Regions from separate parts of the Erwinia sp. INIA01 genome, predicted to be linked through region 4. Evidence: predicted binding sites of a transcription regulator. Region 4 holds the regulator's gene; each other region holds the start of a gene.
The links. The regulator CRP, encoded in region 4, controls carbon source genes, mostly activating them, when cyclic AMP is high. The targets are predictions, from matches to a motif close to ATGTGANNNNNNTCACAT.
Positions count from the first base shown of each region.

Region 1: OMR58_RS02625 (YjcB family protein) is a predicted target of CRP. The motif match lies at 3,866-3,883, and genes of this name have one in related genera.
Region 2: yrbN (protein YrbN) is a predicted target of CRP. The motif match lies at 3,575-3,592, and genes of this name have one in related genera.
Region 3: rbsD (D-ribose pyranase) is a predicted target of CRP. The motif match lies at 3,680-3,697, and genes of this name have one in related genera.

Region 1 covers NZ_JAPDNC010000002.1:150,178-156,223, forward strand. The annotation lists gene OMR58_RS02605 (VirK/YbjX family protein) at 1-637, opposite strand, end outside; gene OMR58_RS02610 (AraC family transcriptional regulator) at 820-1,650, shown strand; gene OMR58_RS02615 (DMT family transporter) at 1,729-2,688, shown strand; gene OMR58_RS02620 (transposase) at 2,804-3,199, opposite strand; gene OMR58_RS02625 (YjcB family protein) at 3,476-3,757, opposite strand; gene pgaA (poly-beta-1,6 N-acetyl-D-glucosamine export porin PgaA) at 4,527-6,046, shown strand, end outside.
Region 2 covers NZ_JAPDNC010000013.1:90,705-96,750, reverse strand. The annotation lists gene OMR58_RS21185 (HlyD family secretion protein) at 1-226, opposite strand, end outside; gene OMR58_RS21180 (luciferase-like monooxygenase) at 509-1,516, shown strand; gene OMR58_RS21175 (DEAD/DEAH family ATP-dependent RNA helicase) at 1,582-3,495, opposite strand; gene yrbN (protein YrbN) at 3,488-3,562, opposite strand; gene nlpI (lipoprotein NlpI) at 3,672-4,556, opposite strand; gene pnp (polyribonucleotide nucleotidyltransferase) at 4,678-6,046, opposite strand, start outside.
Region 3 covers NZ_JAPDNC010000008.1:5,644-11,689, reverse strand. The annotation lists gene kup (low affinity potassium transporter Kup) at 1-841, shown strand, start outside; gene qseC (quorum sensing histidine kinase QseC) at 873-2,219, opposite strand; gene qseB (quorum sensing response regulator transcription factor QseB) at 2,216-2,875, opposite strand; gene OMR58_RS14870 (YgiW/YdeI family stress tolerance OB fold protein) at 3,096-3,494, shown strand; gene rbsD (D-ribose pyranase) at 3,776-4,195, shown strand; gene rbsA (ribose ABC transporter ATP-binding protein RbsA) at 4,203-5,708, shown strand; gene rbsC (ribose ABC transporter permease) at 5,711-6,046, shown strand, end outside.
Region 4 covers NZ_JAPDNC010000003.1:536,165-542,210, reverse strand. The annotation lists gene OMR58_RS07925 (amidohydrolase) at 1-1,176, opposite strand, end outside; gene crp (cAMP-activated global transcriptional regulator CRP) at 1,723-2,355, shown strand; gene OMR58_RS07915 (YccS/YhfK family putative transporter) at 2,415-4,493, shown strand; gene argD (bifunctional acetylornithine/succinyldiaminopimelate transaminase) at 4,490-5,707, opposite strand; gene OMR58_RS07905 (aminodeoxychorismate synthase component II) at 5,795-6,046, opposite strand, start outside.

The DNA of each region.
Region 1 (6,046 bases), on a different contig from region 4:
CTTCCAGCAGGACTCTTTTGGGGAACAGCCCGTGGCACGCTTTGGTGGCGTGGCGAATAAATTCATGCGGCGTATCGCGGTGAGCGCCCTGCAGGCCGCCGACGATCAGCTGCGGTTTGCCATTGCGCTCGGTCACGGCAAACGTCAGCACTCCCAGCAGAGTGCCGTCGCAGTGGAGGAGTAAATTCACTTCCCCTTCTCGCTCGCAGCGACCGTTGCATATCATGGTGATCGCTATGGCCTCACCGTCTTTCCCACTGAAGCGGGCGAGTGCGAAATCTGTCGCGCTAAGCATCGCCTGGCGCAGCTCTTCACACGCCAGCTGCGAGACAAAGCGGTAATGATCGTGCAGCGCCGCCACGCGCTGGCTGACCGACAACCCAAGATGCAGGTAAGGGCGGTGGATTTTTCCCGGCAGCGTGGGCTGCTGCGGCAAAATCTGCTGCATCGGCGCAAAGGCGGCGATATGGCGCATATGCTGCCAGCTGCTGACGGGGGTCAGCATGGAGCGCAGCAGAAATTTGGCGCGCCACGAGGGCGAAAGCCACAGCTTTTCCGGCGCCAGCTGGCCGCCAATTAATGCTGAAAATAACGCAAGGCCGTTGTTCGTACGTGGAGTGAGAAGAATTTCCGACATAGCAGATTATCCTTTTCCGCTGGTTAAAACCGTATTTGAGCAGGTGCCAGATAAATAGAGTCACAATGAGTGCGAGGGCTTTTACTGCACAGGTGAGCCGTTTAACCGGGGTTTAATCAGCACTTTTCGACGCGACCTGAACGTCGTAAACTGATGGTCGATTTTTCAGCGAGGAGGCGAAAGTGGAAGGTGTACCGGAACAGTTTTGCTACGAGCAGGACCGCGCCAGCTTCCGCCATCTACCCGGCGTGCAGGGCGTAGAGCTGTATCGCGCGCACATCACGCACTATGCCTTTGAGCCACACACCCACGAAGCGTTTGGCATCGGAACGATCGACATCGGTGCCGAGCGGTTTCGCTATCGCGGTGAACAGCACCTGGCCCCGGTCGACTCGCTGGTGTTAATGAATCCGGACGAGCTGCATACCGGCGAATCCGCCAGCGAGGGCGGCTGGCAGTATCGTATGATCTACCTTGAGCCGCAGCGGCTTGCCGAGCTGACCGGCGAATCGGGCTGGTGGTTTGACCGCGCGGTGCGCCATCACCCGCAGCACGCGCGCGAAGTTTCGCAGATCCTCTCCCGGCTGTGGCAGACGGACGATGCTCTGGCGATTGATGGGCTGTTGCTGTCGCTTTGTGACGTACTGCGCCCCCACGCCCGTAATGTTTGCCCCTCGGAGGCTCCGGCCCGCCACCGCTTCGATCGGGTACGCGACTATCTGCGCGATAATCTGGCGGAGCGTATCACGCTCGGCGATCTCTCCGCGCTGATGTCGCTCAGCCCTTATCATTTCCAGCGTCAGTTTAAGGCGCAGTATCACGTTACCCCGCATCAGATGCTGATGGCTTTTCGTCTCTATCAGGCCCGTCAGCTACTGATCGATGGCATGCCCTCAGCCGAGGTTGCCGCCGCCGTCGGGCTGACCGACCAGGCACATCTGACCCGCAGTTTTGCCGCCCGTTATGGCATCACCCCCGCCCGCTATCAGAAGCAGGTCCGCCAGAGCGGTTAGCGCAATTTGCTACAATCCCCGCCGCGCCATCCCCCCTCATAATACGGTATTGCTGTTGTGTGCTATCTGGAGTGAACGATGTTAGCGGGAATTTTATTTGCCCTCGGAGCGGGGCTGATGTGGGGATTGATCTTTGTCGGGCCGCTGCTGGTTCCGGACTATCCGGGAACCCTGCAGTCCATGGGACGCTATCTGGCCTTCGGGCTGATTGCGCTGCCGCTGGCCTGGCAGGATCGCCAGCGCCTGCGCGGTCTGACGGGGGATGACTGGCGGGAAGCGTTTAAGCTGACGCTGGTGGGGAATCTGCTTTACTACGCCTTTCTGGCGACGGCTATCCAGCGCACCGGCGCACCGGTTTCCACGATGATTATCGGCACGCTGCCGGTGGTGATTGCGGTCTGCGCTAACCTGTTTTACGGCGGCGATGATGGCCGACTCAGCTGGCGGAGCCTGGCTCCTGCACTGCTGCTGATCGTCTGCGGGCTGGCCTGCGTTAACGTGGCTGAAATGAACGGGGCCGGGCAGCAGTTCGACCCGTGGCGCTATTTCAGCGGTATCGCGCTGGCGCTGGCTGCGGTTATCTGCTGGACGTGGTATCCGCTGCGCAACTCGCGCTGGCTGCGGCAGCATCCGACGCTGCGCCCCGGTACCTGGGCAACCGCGCAGGGGCTGGCAACGCTGCCGCTGGCGCTGCTGGGCTATCTGCTGGTGATGGGGCAGCTGCATCTGACGCAGCCTGAGTTTAGTCTGCCGTTTGGCCCACAGCCGGGGGTATTTATCGCGCTTATGCTGGCTATCGGGCTGCTGTGCTCGTGGCTGGGGACGCTGTGCTGGAATGAAGCCAGCCAGCGCCTGCCTGCGGTGCTGCTCGGGCCGTTAATCGTATTTGAAACGCTGGCCGGGCTGGCCTATACCTTTGCCCTGCGCCAGGCGTGGCCACCTTTGCTGACGTTTTGCGGCATTATCTGCCTGATTAGCGGGGTGGTGGTGGCGATGCGGATTAAGCCTCAGCCACGGATTGTGCCGCTGAACGAATAATCATCAGACAGTATGCTGCGTTAACTTTAGCGAAAACATTAGCACCGACCGCATATTACTTGCCCGGTCGGTGGCTAATGTTAAAGAGTGATAAATAATTTCTGCTGTCAGCAGACTACTGACTGTCACAGGTGCAAGGGTAGTGATAAACGCTGCGGCTGATATTCAGCAGGCGGCAGCTGCGGCGGGTTCCCACGTTGTGGGTATCCTGCAGAAAGGTGACCGCTTTGCGCTTATCGCCGGTGGTGAAGAATTTCTTCACAATACTCTGAAGCAGTTCTTTATCGGAGGAAATCAGCTGCAGTTCGCGCGACAGGCTGTGCAGTGACTCTTCTAATTCTTTGATTTTTCTTCCATGTTCTGAATTTAATCCGGCGTACTTCTTTTTCCAACTGTAGAAGGTCGCTTCAGAAATACCGAGGTTTTCACAAATTTGTTTAACTTTAATACCTTCTTCTGAATCTTTAATTGCTCTGCTGATTTGTTCTGCCGTATATCGTGACTTTCTCATAAATGCTATTACCTTTCTTAACTATAATATGGCGATAATAACTGGAGTTAATTAATGCTGAGGTAGTTCGGCTATTTTATATCAGTATTTCACGATATGCGATTAGGAAAATTCCTGTGGATTTAAAATAAACTCTTATTCGGATTATTGCGGTGAGGGTTATTTTAGAGCCTGAGGTAATTCCACGCGGTTTTAACAAAGTAGCAAAGAAGAGGGAAGTGAAGGGGAACTGAAAACAACATTGCCCGATGAAGAGTTCTTCATCGGGCCGGGAAATCAGGGCATCGGCCAGTCCGGCGGCGTCTGGCTCATAACGTTGATAAACACGTCTTTAGTGATATGCCAGAAGTTGTATAAATTTTCCATGCTCAGGCTAATCCCTAACAGACCGGTGACGAACCAGCACGACATGCCAATACCGATGCCGGTAAAGACGAACGCCATGGCGTTGCGGCTGGCTTTACGGCACTGCACGTTAAACGTGCTGGCGATAAACATCATTACTGCACTCAGCAGTTCCCATCTCATCAGCATAACGCTGGCAGTAATCGTACCCATGTTTAACTCCACGATGATCGGTCCTGACAGACTGGAAGCGGCATCACCGAAAGCGGAACAAGAGCTGCCAGGTAGGCTCTTTCCGGACTGACATTAAAGGTCAAGGAAGTGTGACGACGGTCACATTATATCATCGGTTTTTAAAAGTTGAACGAAATTTACGCACGATATGACAGTTTTTTGTCTCGTGGAAAGCGCCCTGTCGTTATGCGGTATGCCGGGTTTTTCTTAATCAAAAGGAATGAAATTTATCACGGTGATTAAATTTGCCCATCGAAAAAGGCTTTTTCACTTTGCATAAAGGCAGTGAATCAACTAAGGCCGTGCGGTGAAAATCAGATCCATCTATTACTGGAGTTTTGTCGTTTTCATTTTCCCGATTAAATATTCATGACAGCACTGATTAATTTGTCTGATGGGAATTTAGTTTTTCATTTTTTGAACAAAAGCTTTTTTATAAATTGCGTTAGCCCGCGGGATTAGTCTTATTTCAACTGGTATGGTGAGTTTGGTAATTGCTTGAAAATAAATAATTTATTGATATTGAATTTTAGAAAATAAGCCTGGATTACAACGGTTTAAGAGGAATCTGAAGCCTGGAAAGTTGTACAGATTGCCAATGATATGTAGGATTTTGATCACAAATGATACGACTGCCTATTCTCCCGAAAGCTGATTTTGGGTGGGGATTCCGTCGCTCTAATAATTTAAATAAATAAAAAATCCAACAATACACCTGTACGGATAAGTAAAATAATAAGGAGTTGCCGTGTTATTTTGTTGCTTTTCCAGGTTGAAATGCCGCCCACACCAGCGGAAAAAAGCGGTCGCGTTATTACTCACATTCAGCACCCTGCCATCGCTGGCAGCGGCGCAGAATTATGACGCCCTGATCGTTGCCGCTCGCGAGGGGAACAATGCTCCTGCTCTGCAATTCTTCGACGGTGAAGCCGCACGACGAACGCTGAGTGCGGGTGAAATAGCCGACTGGTTGCAGATTGCCAACTGGGCCGGGAACGATCGTCAGGTGGTGGCCGTCTGGCAGCGTTACGATCGGCAGGTGACGCTGCCGGTTCGTGGCCTGCAGGCGGTGGCCGGTTCGCTGCGCAATCTGCACCAGTGGCAGCCATCGCTGGCGCTCTGGCAGCGGGCGCTGGTTCGCGAGCCGGGCAACGACGATTTGTACAGCGGTTATCTGATGACCCTGGCTGATGCCGGGCGCAGTGCGCAAGCCCTGCCGCTGGCGCAGCAGCGTGTCGGACAGGCTGCCACCGCGCGTCGCTGGCTCGATCTCTCCTACGTTCAGTTTGCCGCCGGGAAAAAAGAGGATGCGCTACACTCCGCCAGCCAGGCTGAATTGCGCTTCGCGGGCGATCGGCAGATTGAACAAAACTACCTGAATGCGCTCTCCCTCAATCGGGTCAGCGGCCCGGCGCTGCTTCAGGCTGCGCACACAAGCCCCGATGCGGCGCAGCTGCGCAGACTGCAGCGCGATGCCGCGGCGGAAAAAGTACGTATTGCCTTTGCGCCCAGCCGCTCGGAAGCGGAGCGCTTTACCGTCGCCGATCGGGCGCTGGCTGACTATCAGCCGCTGCTGGCGGCCTGGCAGCACGACCCTGCCGCTCATTCTGACTATCAGCAGGCGCGCATCGACAGATTGGGTGCGCTGGTGGCCCGCAGCCGGATGCAGGAAGCGGTGGATGAGTACCAGCGGCTGACGGCAGAAGGCGCGGTGATCCCGACCTATGCCCGCCGCTGGGTGGCGGCCGCCTTCCTCTGGCTGCGCCAGCCGGATCGCGCGGTGGCACTCTATCAGTCGCTGTCGCCGGAAACCTCATCCAGTCCGCTCAGCCGCACCGAACAGAGCGATCTGTTCTATGCACTGGCCGAGGATGAGCAGCCCGATGCCGCACGCCGGCAAAGCGATCGGTTCGTTGCCTCCAGCCCGTATCTGCTCAATATTTTCGGTTCACCGGAACGGGTGCCTAACGACGACTGGCTGGATGCGCAGCAGTTGCAGGTTCAGTCGTCACTGCTGCATGACGATTTGCCTGCGGCACAGCAGCAGGCCGAACATCTGGCGCGCACCGCGCCGGGAAATCAGGGATTACAGATCGACGTAGCCAGCCTGTGGCTGACCCGCGGCTGGCCGCGCCGGGCGGAAGCCGAACTGAAGCGGGTGGAGAGCATGGAGCCGCGCAGTCTGGGGCTGGAAACGCAGCAGGGGCTGACCGCGCTGGAGCTGCAGGAGTGGCGGCAGGCCGACCTGCTGGCGGATGACGTGATCAC
Region 2 (6,046 bases), on a different contig from region 4:
TAAGTTCGGGAGCTTCAAGCCGGATAAGAGGTTGCCCGATAACCACATCATCACCACGACGAACCAGTTTTTCGACTACGCGGCCGCGAGCTTTGGAAGAGACAATAACTTCCGTAGCGTCAACTTCGCCCTGTAACAGCAAATAATGATTGTGTGCACGAATCAAAATGGTCAAAGCAACTGCCAGAACGATCAGCAGAAGGGTAAAAAATGCCGTTTTCTTCATGAAATTTCCCCGTTTTTTATCAATAAATGGGGAAACGACCAGCCAGCCATTGTGCTTTCCTTTGCATAAAAATGGTCCATATTGAAGGAATATACGATCGCTGATTTAAGGTTTCTTACCGTAAAACCACTTTTAGCGGTATAACGCATTCACAGACACCCGCACGAAGATCGTGGGCGGTTAAATCTTTTACAAAGTGCTGCAAACGGACAATCGTTTGGCAAACATATATCGTAGCCTTGCACGATGTATGAGTCGGAATCTGAGAATAAGTGAGCATCTATGTCTGAGAAAAAAACGGTACCGCTTTCGGTACTCGATCTTGCCCCTATTCCGCTTGGTGCTTCCCCGCGCGAGGCGTTTCACAATTCGCTGGCTCTGGCCAGGCAGTCCGAGAAGCTGGGCTATCACCGCTACTGGCTGGCTGAGCACCACAACATGACCGGTATTGCCAGCGCGGCGACCTCGGTGCTGATTGGGTATCTGGCGGCGAATACGCAAACCCTGCGGCTTGGCTCCGGCGGCGTGATGCTACCAAACCACTCCCCGCTGGTGATTGCCGAACAGTTCGGCACGCTGGAATCACTGTATCCGGGCCGTATTGACCTGGGACTTGGCCGCGCGCCGGGCTCCGATCAGCGCACGATGATGGCGCTACGCCGTCATATGGGCGGACATGTGGATAATTTCCCTGCCGATGTGGCTGAAATGATTAGCTGGTTCGATGCGGCCGGGAACGATGCACCGGCGGTACAGCCAGTGCCGGGACTGGGATTAAATATTCCGGTGTGGCTGCTGGGCTCCAGCCTTTACAGCGCACAGCTGGCGGCCCAGTTGGGTCTGCCGTTTGCATTCGCCTCACACTTTGCTCCGGATATGCTGATGCAGGCGCTGCATCTGTACCGCGAAAACTTTAAACCGTCGGCACGTCTGTCACAACCTTATGCCATGGTGTGTATCAATATCGTTGCCGCCGACAGCGAGCGCGATGCCCGGTTCCTGTTTACCTCAATGCAGCAGCAGTTCATTAACCTGCGCCGGGGTCAACCTGGTCCGCTGCCGCCGCCGGTGGAAAATATTGATAGTTTGTGGTCGTCTTCCGAGCAATACGGCGTGCAGCAGGCGCTGAGTATGTCGATCGTGGGTGATAAAGAGAAGGTACGTCAGGGGCTGGCAAACCTGATGCGTGAGACTCAGGCGGATGAAATTATGGTTAACGGGCAGATTTTCGATCCCGAGGCACGCCTCTACTCCTTTGAGTTGGCCATGCAGGTACGGAACTCTTTGTAATTTTTCACGAATTGCAGACATAAAAAAACCAGCCCGCAGGCTGGTTTTTTATTTGGCATCAGTGATTATGCATCACGACGACGGGCTGGCGCGCTGCCGCCTTCTTCACGACGTGGACCACGGTTGCCACCGTCACGGTTGAAGCCGCCCGGGCGACGTTCACCGCTGCGCTCGTTGCTGAAGCGACGACCGCCTTCACCACCACGACCGCCTTCACGACGCTCGCCACCGCCGAAACCACCACGGCCTGGGCCGCCCGGACGACGCTCACCGCCGCGATCGCTGCGTGGCTGTGCATCGCCAATCAACTGCATATTCATTGGTTTGTTCAGAATACGCGTACGAGTAAAGTGCTGAAGCACTTCGCCCGGCATGCCTTTTGGCAGTTCGATAGTAGAGTGAGTACCGAACAGCTTGATGTTACCGATGTAACGGCTGCTGATATCGCCTTCGTTAGCGATCGCGCCAACGATATGACGAACTTCAACACCATCATCACGGCCAACTTCAATACGGTACACTTCCATATCACCAACATCACGACGCTCACGACGCGGACGGTCACCGTCGCGCTCACCGCGTGCTTCACGTGGACCACGCTCTGGACGGTCACCGCGACGATCGTCACGCTCACGGAATTCACGACGTGGGCGCTGTGGAGCATCAGCAGGAACGATCAGAGGACGTTCGCCCTGGGCCATTTTCAGCAGGGCTGCGGCCAGAGTTTCGATGTCCAGCTCTTCAGCAGGCTGCAGTTTAGCCAGCAGTGCGCGGTACTGATCCAGATCGCTGCTTTCCAGCTGCTGCTGTACTTTTGCTGCGAACTTAGCCAGACGACGTTCACCCAGCAGTTCTGCGTTAGGCAGATCCACTTCAGGGATGGTCAGCTTCATGGTGCGTTCGATGTTACGCAGCAGACGACGCTCGCGGTTCTCAACGAACAGCAGTGCACGACCAGCACGGCCAGCACGGCCGGTACGACCGATACGGTGGACGTAAGACTCGGCATCCATAGGGATGTCGTAGTTAACCACCAGGCTGATACGCTCAACGTCCAGGCCACGAGCCGCAACGTCGGTCGCAATCAGAATGTCCAGACGGCCATCTTTCAGACGCTCCAGAGTCTGCTCACGCAGAGCCTGATTCATGTCACCGTTCAGCGCTGCACTGTTGTAACCGCTGCGCTCCAGCGCTTCAGCCACTTCCAGCGTTGCGTTTTTGGTACGCACGAAGATGATTGCAGCGTCGAAGTCTTCCGCTTCCAGGAAGCGAGTGAGTGCATCAGTTTTACGGCCATAGGCAGTCCAGTAGCTCTGGCTGATGTCAGGACGCGTAGTCAGGCTTGACTGAATGCGCACTTCCTGTGGATCTTTCATGAAACGCTTAGTGATACGGCGAATGGCTTCCGGCATGGTTGCAGAGAACAGCGCGGTCTGATGACCGTCTGGGATCTGCGCCATGATGGTTTCAACGTCTTCGATGAAGCCCATACGCAGCATTTCATCTGCTTCGTCCAGTACCAGACCACGCAGGTTAGACAGGTCCAGAGTGCCACGCTTCAGGTGGTCCAGCAGACGGCCTGGAGTACCAACAACAACCTGAGGTCCCTGGCGCAGAGCACGCAACTGCACGTCATAACGCTGGCCGCCGTACAGGGCCACAACGTTAAGACCACGCATGTGTTTAGAGAATTCGGTTACGGCTTCGGCAACCTGAACCGCCAGTTCGCGGGTCGGTGCCAGCACCAGAATCTGTGGTGCTTTAACAGTTGGGTCAATGTTGTTCAGCAGCGGCAGGGAGAATGCCGCAGTTTTACCACTCCCGGTCTGTGCCATACCCAGAACGTCACGGCCCGCCAGCAGGTGAGGAATACACTCAGCCTGGATTGGGGAAGGCTTCACGTAGCCCATACCGTTCAGTGCTTCAAGGATATCAGCGTTCAGGCCAAGGTCAGAAAAAGTGGTTTGAATATCAGTCATGTAGTACACGTGCCTCGTAGATTTCGGCGGCCAGTCTACATAACTCGTCGTGAAAATTTTCAGTCATTTTCATCAAAAAGTGTGAACCGGCTCAAATTAGTGGTTTCGACAAACAAAAATGCCCTCATCCGCGAAGATGATGACTTTTCAAAGTTCAGGCAATAAAAGTTCGTCAGCTATTGCTGGTCGGATTCTGATAAATCGTCTTGTGTCTGGCCGAGTAGCGCCAGCTCCAACAATGCATATCGGTGCTCAACGAAGTTATGAACGTTGTTAGCGACCGTCAGCTTGAACAACGCTTCTGCGTTGTCCTTCTCCCCCAGACTTAGGTAGTACTTACCTAAATAGAAGTTGGTTTCACTGAGATGTTCAGCGAGCGAAGTGTTATCCGTTGCGTCCGCCTGGAGGCGCTCCGTCAGCGTTTTTTCGCTGATGTCGCCCAGGTAGAACTCGACAATATTCCATCCCCATTGGTCCTTTACCGCTTTGTCGTAACGCTGCTTCAGCGATACTTTGGCCTGTTCTGCGTCGATCTCACGTTCAGTGAGATACAGCCACAGGCTGCGGAAGGGATCGTTAGGATCGTCTTGATAAAACGCCTGCAGATCATCTTGCGCTAATTTAAATCTTCCGCCGTAGTAAAGGGCGATACCGCGATTTAAGTGCGCATAATTGTAAGTTGGATCAAGCTCAAGTACAGAATCAAACGCTTCATAGGCAGCATCAAAGTTGCCTGCCTGCGTTAAATATATGCCTAAGTAGTTGAATACTTCGGGCATATCCGGTCTGATAGATAGCGCCTGAGAAAAGTCATTCCGCGCCAGTGCTCTCAAACCTAAACTATCATACAACACTCCGCGCTCATATAACAGCTGTGCGCGTTCATCATCGGTCAATGACCGACTGGCAAGAATTTGTTCCATGCGAGCAAGAATGACTTCCTGTTGCAGCGTAGGCTGCAGCGGAACTGCCAAAATTTCGTTCTCACGCCAATTGGTGTTGCTGCATCCTGCCAGCGTTAAAGCTGTCGCAACGAAACACCAGCGCAAAAATGGCTTCATTTCCCACTCCCACAAACAAACATTGGGATGATCATCCTGTCATCCGCCTGCCGCATACAGGGGTCCAACCCTGCGATGAAACAGCTCTCCGCCATACGACGGAGAGCTCAATGGTGGTGCTTTATTCTGCTTCTGGTGCCGCAGGAGCTGCAGCTTCAGGCTGAGCCTGTTCGCTGGCTTCTTTGATGCTCAGACGCACGCGACCCTGACGGTCAACTTCCAGTACCTTGACCGGTACTTCCTGACCCATCTGCAGATAGTCGGTCACTTTCTCAACGCGCTTGTCAGCGATCTGAGAAATGTGTACCAGACCTTCTTTACCGCCGCCGATAGCCACGAAGGCACCGAAGTCGACGATACGCGTCACTTTACCGTTGTAGATGCGACCAACTTCGATCTCTGCGGTGATTTCTTCAATACGACGAATTGCGAATTTCGCTTTTTCGCCGTCGGTTGCAGCAATCTTAACCGTACCATCATCTTCGATTTCGATGGTCGTACCGGTTTCTTCGGTCAGCGCACGGATAACAGAACCACCTTTACCGATCACGTCTTTGATCTTATCAACGCTGATCTTAATGGTGTGGATACGCGGTGCGAACTGAGAGATATCGCCGCGCGGGGTGCTGATAGCCTGTTCCATCACGCTCAGGATGTGCAGACGCGCACCTTTAGCCTGGTTCAGAGCAACCTGCATGATCTCGCGGGTGATGCCTTCGATTTTGATGTCCATCTGCAGCGCGGTGATACCTTCACGGCTACCGGCAACTTTGAAGTCCATATCGCCCAGGTGGTCTTCGTCACCCAGAATGTCAGACAGAACCACGAAGTTGTTTTCGTCTTTCACCAGGCCCATTGCGATACCCGCAACGGCGGCTTTGATAGGCACGCCTGCGTCCATCAGCGCCAGAGAAGCACCACAAACGGAAGCCATTGAAGAAGAGCCGTTTGATTCAGTGATCTCAGACACAACACGCACGGTGTACGGGAACGCATCGCCTTTAGGCATAACGGCCAGCACGCCACGTTTCGCCAGACGACCGTGACCAATCTCGCGACGCTTCGGTGAACCCACCATACCGGTTTCACCAACAGAGTACGGAGGGAAGTTGTAGTGGAACAGGAAGCTGTCGGTACGTTCGCCCATCAGCTCGTCCAGGTTCTGTGCATCACGTGCAGTACCCAGAGTCGCGGTAACCAGCGCCTGAGTTTCACCACGGGTGAACAGTGCGGAACCGTGGGTACGTGGCAGAACGCCGGTACGCACGTCCAGACCACGGATCATGTCTTTTTCACGGCCATCAATACGTGGCTCACCGCGCAGGATGCGGCTACGAACGACGTCTTTTTCCAGCGCGTGCAGGATGTCGCTGATTTCGCCAGCATCCAGGCTCTCGTCTTCAGCCAGCAGCGCAGCAGTCGCTTCAGATTTGATCACGTCAACCTGGGCATAACGCTCCTGTTTTTCGGTGATGCGGTAAGCATCGCTC
Region 3 (6,046 bases), on a different contig from region 4:
CTGGCTGCTGTTTGTTGCCGTGGTCATCGTGATTATCGGCTTTAAGCACTCCAGCAACCTCGCTGCGGCTTACGGTATTGCGGTGACGGGCACCATGGTGCTGACTGCCATTTTGTGTACAACCGTGGCGATCAAGAACTGGCACTGGAATCGCTATCTGGCACTGCTAATCCTCGTGGCCATGCTGTGTATTGATGTGTCACTGTTCTCGGCAAACCTGGTGAAGGTTTTCTCCGGCGGCTGGCTGCCGCTGGCGCTGGCGCTGGTGATGTTTGTGATTATGACCACCTGGAAAAGCGAACGCTTCCGCCTGCTGCGCCGTATGCATGAGCACGGCAATTCGCTGGAGGCGATGATCGCCTCGCTGGAGAAATCGCCGCCGGTCAGGGTACCGGGAACCGCAGTGTATATGTCGCGTGCGCTGAACGTGATCCCCTTTGCCATGCTGCATAATCTTAAGCATAACAAGGTACTGCATGAACGCGTGGTGCTGCTGACGCTGCGTACCGAAGATGCGCCGTACGTGCATAATGTGAAACGCGTGACAATTGAGCAGCTTTCCCCGACCTTCTGGCGCGTGGTGGCCAGCTACGGCTGGCGCGAAACGCCAAACGTCGAGGAGATCTTCCACCGCTGCGGTCTGGAAGGGCTGAGCTGCCGGATGATGGAAACCTCGTTCTTTATGTCCCACGAATCGCTGATTATCGGTAAACGACCGTGGTATCTGCGCCTGCGCGGCAAGCTGTTCCTGATGCTGCAAAAGAACGCCCTGCGCGCGCCGGATCAGTTTGAAATCCCGCCTAACCGGGTGATTGAGCTGGGTACGCAGGTCGAAATATGATGAACGGGCGCGGTCTGAACATGACTGCGCCCTACAGCCACACCGTCACGACTAATCCACCCTCATCCCGATTCTTCAGCGTGACCCCCATACCGTGCAGCCGGGCAATATGATGAACGATCGATAATCCCAGGCCGCTGCCGGACTGCTGCTGACCGGGAGGGCGATAGAAACGCTCCCCGATGCGCGGCAGCAGATCTGCCGGAATACCCGGGCCGTTATCGCTTATCGTCAGGCTGTTCTCCGTTAGCGCCAGTGCCACCTGGCTACCCTCTGGCGCATAGCGGATAGCGTTATCCAGCAGATTGCGCACCAGCAGAGCCAGCAGCAGCGGGTTTGCCAGCCGCCTGAGCGGTTCTTCCGGTGCATCCAGACTGAGATCGATTCCTTTTTCCCGCGCCTGTTCATAGTGCTCGACCACGGCCTGCTGCAATAGAGACTGCATTTCCAGCGACTGTTTTTGCAGATCCTGGCCATTATCCAGCCGCGAGAGGATCAGCAACTGATCCACCAGCCGCGTGGCGCGCTCGATACCGATATCCAGATTACTCAGTGCGTGGCTGAGCGCAGCGGTATCGTCGTGGGCCAGCTGTGCCACTTCGGTCTGGACCTTCAGCGCCGCCAGCGGGCTGCGCAGTTCGTGGGCGGCATCGGAGGTAAAGCGCCGCTCGCGCAGCAGCATTGCACCGATGCGGGCAAACAGCTGGTTAAGCTCGTCCAGCAGGGGACGAACTTCCTGTGGGACGCGCTCAGCTTCGAGCGGTGCGGCATCATCCGCCGCTCGCTGGCGGAGCTGTTGCGCGATGTACTTGAGGGGTTTAAGTTCGTGGCTGACCAGCCAAAGCATCAGTAGCAGCATCACCGGCAGCGCCAGCAGCCAGGGGCTGAGACTGGCGTGTACCAGATCGCGGGTCATATCATCGCGGTATTCCCACTCCTGGCCCACTGCCACGATATAGCGGCCGTCCGCCGTGGTGAGCCACACCAGCCGCCACATATCGTCATCATCTTTTAATCTGCCGTCGGTAAAGCCGTCACGCTGATAGCTAAAGGGGAAATCTTTGCCATTATCACCGTCATTGAGCAGCATTTTCCCTTCGCGGCTGAACACGGCGAAGGCCAGCGCATCATCTTCCTGATCGCCGCGATGATGGCGCAGCAGCTTTTTAGTTTTTGGCAGGGTGAGAGGATCGTTACTCAGTCGTTCAGGATTAATCGCCGCCAGTCGTTTAGCAAACAGCATCTGCTGGGTATCGAACAGCTGGTTAATGTTGTGCCGCGTTTGCCACCAGCCACCCACCGCGGCCGCTCCCCAGCACAGAATACTCAGTAGTAGAAAACCGACAGTCAGCCGCAGCCGCAGGCTTCTTTTTTTCATAATGCCCCCAGCGTGTAGCCAACGCCGTGAACGGTACGGATAAATTCACTGCCGAGTTTTTTGCGCAGGTGGTGGATATGCACCTCAACCGCATTGCTTGAGACATCTTCATCCCAGCCGTAGAGCTTTTCTTCCAGCCGGGCGCGGGTTAATACCCGGCCAGGGTTGAGCAGAAACAGCTCCAGCAGTGCCAGCTCGCGCGCTTTCAGTTCCAGCGGCTTACCGTCCAGGGTGACGCTGTGGGAAGCCGGTTCCATCATCACCCTGCCGTGCTGCAATATGGGCTGTAGCTGGCCGTGGCGTCGACGGATCAGCGCCTGCAGCCGTGCCGCCACTTCGGTGAGGGCAAAAGGCTTGCACAGATAGTCGTCGGCCCCCTGCTGCAGGCCATCGACCCGTTGCTCAAGGGCATCGCGGGCGGTCAGGATCAGCACCGGCTCATCGCGGCCCTCCTGGCGCCACTGGCGCAGGATCTCCAGGCCATCGATCCCCGGCAGGCTGAGGTCCAGCACCACGGCATCGTAGGGTGCTGCGCTGAGGGCGAGCAGGCCATCATTTCCCTCAGTAAACCAGTCAACGCTAAACCCCAGCTTGCCCAGTCCGGCTTTTATCCCGTCGCCAATCAGGCGGTCGTCTTCAATCAGTAAAATTCTCATCGGCTTATCCTTGGCTGTTAGCGGTTTTATACGGAATGAGGATGCCGCTTGTACAGGGACGATCGGCGAAATTGCCTGAATTTACGCAATAAACAGAAATAAACTCATCAGCTGATGTTCCTTAAGATCCTGTTAAGAAGCGTTTGTTTTAATCACTTTCAGAGACCCTCCGGCAGTGGAACGCTGCCTCCGTTCAGGAAGAAAGGTGATAAAGATGAACATGAAAAAAACAGCTGCATTACTGGCGATTACCGCCCTGATTTCTACCCCGGTTCTGGCCGTACAGGGAGGCGGCTTTGTCGACCCGAATGCGCCGACCTCCGTCGTTCAGAAAGGGGGCTTTAGCGGGCCAAATGGTACGATGGTGACCGTAAAACAGGCGCAGGATATGAAAGACGACGCCTGGGTAACGATGCGCGGTAATATCGAGAAGCGTATCGGTGATGAAGACTATCTGTTTCGCGATGCCACCGGCACTATGACGGTAGAGATTGACCACAAGCGCTGGGAAGGCCAGACCGTCGGCCCTAAAGATAATGTCGAACTTCAGGGCAAGTTGGATAAAGACTTTAACTCCCTTGAGCTGGATGTGAAGCAGATCAGAAAACTCAGTCAGTAAGGCTGACTCATTCCCGGTAGCGCGAGCGATAAACTATTCTTCCAGCATCGGCGGAAAACGCTGTTTTCTGGAGGATTATCTCGCGCTGTTCCGCAAGGCAATCATTCATATCAAAATCCCCCCAACTTTCTTTCTGAAGCCCCTTTGACCCCGTAAATTCATCTTCGTGCAACGACAGCGAAACGTTTCGATGGCGATCACATTTTCACGATCTGGCGATTGTTTTCCCCTGGCCGTTGCTTAAACTGCAGTCAGCGAAACGTTTCGCTCTGGAGTGAAAGATGAAAAAAGGCACCTTACTGAATTCTGATATTTCGTCCGTGGTTTCCCGCCTGGGACATACTGATAGCCTGACCATCGGCGATGCTGGCCTGCCTGTCCCGCATGGCCCGCAGCGCATCGATCTTGCGCTGACTCACGGTATTCCCAGTTTTTTGCAGGTAACCAAAACGGTCACTGAAGAAATGCAGGTTGAGAGCGCCATCCTTGCGGAGGAGATTTTGCAGCACAATCCGCAGCTCCACAGTGAACTGATCGCTCTGCTTAAATCCTTGCAACAACACCAGGGTAATACCATTAGTATCAGCTATATCAGTCACGAACAGTTCAAACAACAAACACAACGTAGTAAGGCTGTTATTCGCAGCGGGGAGTGTTCTCCGTATGCGAATATCATCCTTAACGCTGGCGTGACCTTCTGAGGCCGTTATGCAACCTTTACTGCAACTGAAAGGCATTGAGAAATCCTTCCCTGGCGTGAAAGCGCTGTCGGGGGCTGCACTTGCCGTTTATCCTGGCCGCGTCATGGCGCTGGTGGGGGAGAACGGTGCAGGTAAATCCACCATGATGAAAGTCCTGACCGGGATCTACGCTCGTGATGCCGGTAGCTTTGAGTGGTTGGGTAAAGAAACAACGTTCAACGGGCCGAAGGCGTCGCAGGAAGCGGGTATCGGCATTATCCACCAGGAACTTAACCTGATCCCGCAGCTCAGTATTGCGGAGAATATTTTCCTCGGTCGCGAGTTCGTTAATCGCTTTGGCCGTATTCAGTGGAAAGCGATGTACGAGAAGGCGGACGCGTTGCTGAAACGCCTGAATCTGCGGTTCAGCAGCCACAAGCTGGTAGGCGATCTGTCGATCGGCGATCAGCAGATGGTTGAGATTGCCAAAGTGCTGAGCTTTGAATCTAAAGTCATCATTATGGACGAGCCAACGGATGCGCTGACCGATACGGAAACCGCCTCGCTGTTTCGCGTGATCAACGAGCTGAAAGCGCAGGGCTGCGGCATTGTGTATATCTCCCACCGCATGAAAGAGATTTTTGAGATCTGCGATGACGTGACTATTTTCCGCGACGGTCAGTTTATTGCCGAGCGGGAGGTTAACTCGTTAAGCGAAGAGTCGCTGATCGAAATGATGGTCGGTCGCAAGCTCGAAGAGCAGTATCCGCGCCTGGACAAAGCACCGGGTGATATTCGCCTGAAGGTGGAAAACCTGAGCGGTTCCGGCGTTGACGATGTCAGCTTTACTCTGCGTAAAGGAGAGATCCTTGGCGTGGCGGGCTTGATGGGCGCTGGCCGTACCGAATTAATGAAAGTGCTGTACGGCGCACTGCCGCGTTCAGCCGGAACCGTAACTCTGGACGGCAAAGCGGTAGTAGCGCGTTCGCCAGAAGAAGGGCTGCTCAACGGTATCGTCTATATCTCTGAGGACCGCAAGCGCGATGGTCTGGTGCTGGGGATGTCGGTAAAAGAGAACATGTCGCTGACCGCCCTGAAGTATTTCAGCCATACCGGCGGTCGTCTGAAGCACGGTGAAGAGCAGCTGGCCGTCGGGGACTTTATCAAGCTGTTTAACGTTAAAACCCCTTCGATGAATCAGCCGATCGGCCTGCTTTCCGGCGGGAATCAGCAGAAGGTGGCTATTGCCCGTGGCCTGATGACCCGGCCTAAGGTGCTGATCCTGGATGAACCGACTCGCGGCGTGGACGTTGGCGCGAAGAAAGAGATTTATCAGCTAATTAACCAGTTTAAAGAAGAGGGGCTGAGCATCATCCTCGTCTCTTCTGAAATGCCGGAAGTGCTGGGTATGAGCGACCGCGTGCTGGTGATGCACGAAGGTCGCCTGAGCGGTGACTTCCCGATTGAACACGCCTCGCAGGAAATTCTGATGGCGGCGGCAGTAGGCAAACAATACAGCGCGGAGCTGGCATAACTATGAGTACGCAAACAATCCCTTCACGCCGCCTGATCAGTAAGGCATGGCTGCTTGAACAGAAATCGCTGATTGCACTGCTGGTGCTGATCGCCATTGTCTCCAGCATGAGCCCGAACTTTTTCACCGTGGCGAACCTGTTCAATATTCTGCAACAGACCTCGGTTAACGCCATTATGGCCGTGGGGATGACGTTGGTTATCCTGACCTCGGGCATCGATCTGTCCGTCGGTTCGCTGCTGGCGCTGACCGGCGCGGTGGCGGCATCGATCGTTGGCCTGGAAGTGAATGCGCTGGTGGCGGTTGCCGCTTCGCTGGCGCTGGGCGCCCTGATCGGC
Region 4 (6,046 bases):
TGACATAAGCTGCTGATGGATAAAACCAATGTGCAGCTGCACGCCAATTGGCAGAACATCTTCATCAAGGCGGAAGTGCGGATTATGCAAGCTCCAGCAGGTGCCTTTTTCCTCGTTGCCCGAACCGATAAACAAGAAGCATCCGGGGATAACCTGCTGGTAGGCTGAAAAATCTTCACAGCCAAACATGGGATGCGGCATTATTTTCAACGCGTCGGCGCCCAGCGTATCCACCACATTTTTTGCGGCGAAACGACAGGCATCCGGGTGGTTGAAGCCCAGCGTGTAACCCTTTGTCCATTCCAGCTTGTAGCTGGCCCCAACCGCCGCCGTCATGCCGCCGAGCATCTGTTCCATCATTTTTGGGATTTCAGTGCGCGTATTTTCACTCAGCGTGCGCAGGGTGCCTCTGAGATGTGCCACATCCGGAATAACGTTGTAGCCCCCGTCGGCCAGAAAACTGGCAATACTGAGCACGGCACCCTCGTTAGGGTCAAGCCTGCGTGAAATGATTTGCTGCAGCTCCTGAACAACCCCGGCACCTAACACCACGGGATCGCACGCCGTATGCGGCAGAGCAGCATGCGAGCCTTTCCCCTGCAGAATCAGATCGAAATTATCACTGGCCGCGCTAAAAACACCTTCGGTGAAACTGACGGTACCGGTAGGAAAAGCCGGCATCACGTGCAGACCAAAAATCATCGAAACCCCATTAAGCACACCCAGAGAAACCAGTTCCTGTGCCCCACCCGGCGGCACCTCTTCCGCATGCTGAAAAATAAATCTCACGGTTCCGGCAATCTGTTGTTGCAGCTGGCACAGTACCCAGGCCGCTCCCATCAGCATGGCCGTATGCGCATCGTGACCACAGGCATGCATGACGCCCGCATTACGCGAGGTAAAAGGCTCCTGGTTCAGCTCATGGATCGGCAGCGCATCCATATCAGCACGTAGCGCTATGCATGGGCCGGGGCGCGCCCCTTTTAGCTCCGCCAGCACGCTGTTAGGTGAGGGACGGCTAAGGGTTAATGCACCCCATTGCTGAAGCTCGCTGGCGACGTAATCCGCAGTTTTTTGCTCATGAAAAGAGAGCTCGGCATGCTCATGAATATGTCGACGCCATTGCAGTACTCGTGGGGTGATATCTTTAATCAGTGACGCGGTTTGAGATTTCATAGTTACTCCTGTAACGGTGAAAAAGCAGCCAGAGCCGACTACCGGGCAGTGAAGCCAGTCACCCCATCCGTCACTCGTGTTCACCCGGTCAATGACCGGGCCAACAGCCGCAGAAAACGCATTTCATGGGTAGGGTGAATAGGGTGATAAAAACACAAATCAGTGCAAGATCTGTGGCGAACCGTGCCAAAACGGCCCTCGTACAGCAGGCTTACAGATCCCTCTCCAGACAATAAAAACGACAGCCGCTCCTTTTCTCACTATGCTGAAGCGAGACAACATGACACAACACAAGACAGCCAGGTCAAGCTGTGCTACAAACGGTGCTGTATTATTATTCTGGCATTGCAATGCATGGTGAAAACGGGACAACAGGATGAGCCAGACTCTTAACGGTATGGCCCGTTTGATTTTCCTATGGGAAGCGCCTGACAGGGAACTCCTTCCCTGTGTACCCGAAATATTTCAAAAAGCAGTTAACATTTCTGCAACCTGAGTGATAAAAGGGTATATTTAGGCACGATTACAATAAGAGGATAACAGCGAATGGTTCTCGGCAAACCGCAAACAGACCCAACCCTCGAATGGTTCCTGTCACATTGCCATATTCACAAATATCCATCCAAAAGCACCTTGATCCATCAGGGTGAAAAGGCAGAAACCCTCTACTACATCGTCAAAGGCGCAGTAGCGGTGCTGATCAAGGATGAAGAAGGCAAAGAAATGATTCTTTCCTACCTCAATCAGGGCGACTTTATTGGCGAACTGGGCCTTTTCGAAGAGGGCCAGGAGCGAAGCGCGTGGGTGCGCGCTAAAAGTGCCTGTGAAGTAGCTGAAATCTCCTATAAAAAATTCCGCCAGTTGATTCAGGTTAACCCTGACATTCTGATGCGTCTTTCTTCGCAGATGGCACGCCGTCTGCAGGTCACTTCTGAGAAGGTGGGTAACCTCGCCTTCCTTGACGTAACCGGTCGTATTGCACAAACCCTGCTTAATCTGGCCAAACAGCCGGATGCCATGACCCACCCGGATGGCATGCAGATCAAGATCACCCGCCAGGAGATCGGCCAGATCGTTGGCTGTTCTCGTGAAACCGTGGGGCGTATTTTGAAAATGCTGGAAGATCAAAACCTGATTTCCGCGCACGGTAAAACTATCGTGGTTTACGGTACGCGCTAAGCGGTTGTGGATCTGTGGCGCGACACTCTGGTCGCGCCTTTTTTTCTGTGGTATTGGGCATGTGGCGGAGAATCATCTATCACCCTGAAGTGAACTATGCACTGCGGCAAACGCTGGTGCTGTGCTTGCCGATAGCCGTTGGCTGGCTGTTAGGCGATCTTCGACAGGGTTTACTCTTCTCATTGGTTCCCGCCTGCTGTAACAACGCCGGTCTTGATACTCCCCATAAACGTTTTTTCAAGCGCCTGATTATCGGCGGCAGCCTGTTTGCCTTCTGTAGCTTTATGATCCTGTATGCCGGGGAACAGGGCGTACCGCTGCCGATCATCATGCTGGTGATGGCACTGATGCTGGGCGTCACTGCGGAAATCAGTCCACTGCATGGCCGTCTGCTGCCCGCCTCGCTCATTGCCGCCATTTTTACCCTCAGCCTTGCCGGAAGAGTTCCCCTCTGGCAACCGCCGCTGCTCTATATTCTCGGTACCATCTGGTACGGGCTGTTTAACTGGCTGTGGTTCCGCCTGTGGAAAGAGCAGCCGATGCGTGAAACGCTTAGCCTGCTGTATCGCGAGCTGGCCGACTACTGCGAGGCGAAATATACGCTGCTGACCCGGCTGACCGACCCGCAGACGGCCCTCCCGCCGCTGCTGGCACGCCAGCAGAAAGCGGTGGATTTAATTAATACCTGCTATCAGCAGATGTATATGCTGGCCGCCAGCCAGGATAACCACTATCAGCGGCTAACGCGGGCCTTTCAGGTGGCACTGGATCTACAGGAACACATTTCCGTCAGCCTGCATCAGCCGGAAGAAGTGCAAAAGCTGGTGGAACAGAGCCACGCCGAAGCGGTGATCCGCTGGAATGCACAAACCATTGCTGCCCGGCTGCGAGTGCTGGCCGATGACATTCTCTATCATCGCTATCCTGAACGTTTCACCATGGATAAACCATTGCAGGCACTGGAGAAAATCTCCCGGCAGAATAAAGAAAATCCGGTGGGGAATTTCTGCTATTACCATTTCAGCCGCATCGCCCGTGTGCTCCGCACCCAGCGGCCGCTGTATCGACGCGATCTGATGGCGGATCGTCAGCGCCGGTTACCGCTGATCCCGGCGCTGAAGAGCTACCTGTCGTTGAAATCTCCGGGCCTGCGCAGCGCCGCACGCTATGGAGTGATGCTTGCCTTTGCCAGCTCGCTGGCGCTGTTTTTTAATCTGCCCAAGCCCTACTGGATACTGATGACGGTCATGTTCGTCAGCCTCAATGGTTACGGTGCCACTCGGGTTCGCATTCAGCACCGGGCAATGGGAACCCTGGCCGGACTGGTCATTGCCGCCGTTATGCTGCGCCTGCACGCACCGGAATCGGTGATGCTGCTGGTTATGCTGGCCCTGACGCTAATCGGTAATCTGTTTATCCGTAAATTCTATGGCTGGGCCACGATCGGCTTTACCATTACCACAGTATTCACGCTGCAACTGCTGTCGCTCAACGGTGTGCAGCTGCTGATACCGCGCCTGATGGATACGCTAATTGGCTGTCTGATTGCCTTTGGTGGGATGATCTGGCTGTGGCCGCAGTGGCAGAGCGGGCTGTTAAGGCAGAATGCCCACGATGCGCTGGAAGCCTATCAGGAAGCACTGCAGCTTTTGCTGGGACAGGAACAGGAACCGGCAAAACTGGCCTGGCAGAGGATGCGGGTCAATCAGGCCCACAACGCGCTGTTTAACTCACTGCATCAGGCGATGCAGGAACCAAACTTTAATGCCAGCTATCTGAAGGATATGCAGCTGTGGGTGACCCACAGCCAGTTTATTGTCGAACACATTAATGCCATGACGATTCTGGCGCGCGAGCACACCATGCTCACGGAATCACTGGCACAGCGCTATTTGCAGTCGTGCGAAATCGCACTGCAACGCTGCCAGCAGCGCCTGGAATATGATGGACCCAGCTCAGACAGCAACGTACTGGAAGCGCCGGAAGATTTTCATCAGGGGCCGGTGACCATCCTGGAACGGCACGTGAAGCGTATTCTCGGCCACCTCAGCACCATGCACACTATCTCGTCACTGACCTGGAGCCAGCGCCCGCATCAGGGCCGCTGGCTGTCCCGGCGTTTACGCAAGTCGCCCTAGCCTAAAACTTTTTCTACCGCTGCCGCAAAGCGCTTCATCCCTTCGGTAATATCCGCAGGATCGATAACCAGCGATGGTGCAAAGCGCATCACGTCCGTACCGGCTACCAACACCATCACCCCTTCAGCCGCTGCGGCATTCAGGATGTCGCGCGCTTTACCGGCATGCTGCGGTTTCAGCGCGGCACCGATCAGCAGCCCCATTCCACGGATTTCGCTGAACAGATCCAGTTTGGCATCCAGCGCCTGCAGGGCATCAACAAACAGCTGACGCCGCTGCGCCACGCCGTCCAGCACCTCTGGGGTATTGATAATATCCAGCGCCGCTTCCGCTACCGCACAGGCCAGCGGGTTACCGCCGTAGGTGGTGCCGTGTACGCCAGGGGCCATCACCGATGCGATCTCGTTGGTGGTCAGCATCGCACTCACCGGGAAGCCGCCGCCCAGCGCTTTCGCCGTGGTGACGATATCCGGCTTCACGCCGTAATGTTCATAGGCAAACAGCTTGCCGCTGCGGCCCATTCCACTCTGTACTTCATCCAGTACCAGCAGCGCATTATGCTCATCACACAGCTGACGAAGCCCCTGCATAAATTCCTGAGTCGCAGGCGTTACGCCGCCTTCGCCCTGGATCGGCTCCACCACGATGGCGCAGGTGTGATCGTCGATAACCGCTTTGACCGCCGCCAGGTCGTTAAACGGCACATGGACGATGTCGGCAGGCTTCGGCCCAAAGCCGTCGGAGTACTTCGGCTGTCCACCGACGGAAACGGTAAACAGCGTACGGCCATGGAAGGCGTTATGGAAAGCGATGATCTTGCTTTTAAACGGGCTGTGGCGCTGGGTAGCGTAATAGCGCGCCAGCTTGAATGCCGCTTCGTTGGCTTCTGCACCGGAGTTAGCAAAGAACACGCGCTCGGCGAAGGTAGCAGCAATCAGCTTGCTGGCCAGGCGCAGGGCAGGTTCGTTGGTGAAGACATTGCTGGTATGCCACAGGGTTTCACCCTGGGTTTTCAGCGCTTCAACCAGTGCCGGATGGCAGTGACCGAGCGCCGTTACCGCAATACCACCGGAGAAATCGACGTACTCTTTCCCTTCCTGATCCCAGATGCGGCTCCCTTTTCCTTTTACCGGAACGAACTGCGCTGGTGCATAAACAGGCAAAATCACTTCATCGAATGTTGCCCGCGTTACCGCTAATTTTTCCGCTGCCATCAACCACCTCGCCGTTTAATCTTTGCATTAATGTGAAAATATAGTCATGAAATATGCATAAAAAATCAAAAAAAGGCAAACACTAACTCAGTAGCGCAGGAAATTTTCCAGCAGCTGATGCCCCTGCTCGCTTAGGATACTTTCCGGGTGGAACTGCACGCCTTCCAGCGGCAGCGTACGGTGGCGAAAACCCATAATTTCATCCGGCTGGCCGTCGCGCAGCGTCCAGGCCGTCAGCTCAAATTCATCCGGCAGCGTCCCGGTCTCTACAATCAGTGAATGATAGCGGGTGACGGTCAGCGGATGATTCAGCCCGGCAAAAACGCCGCCGTCGTTATG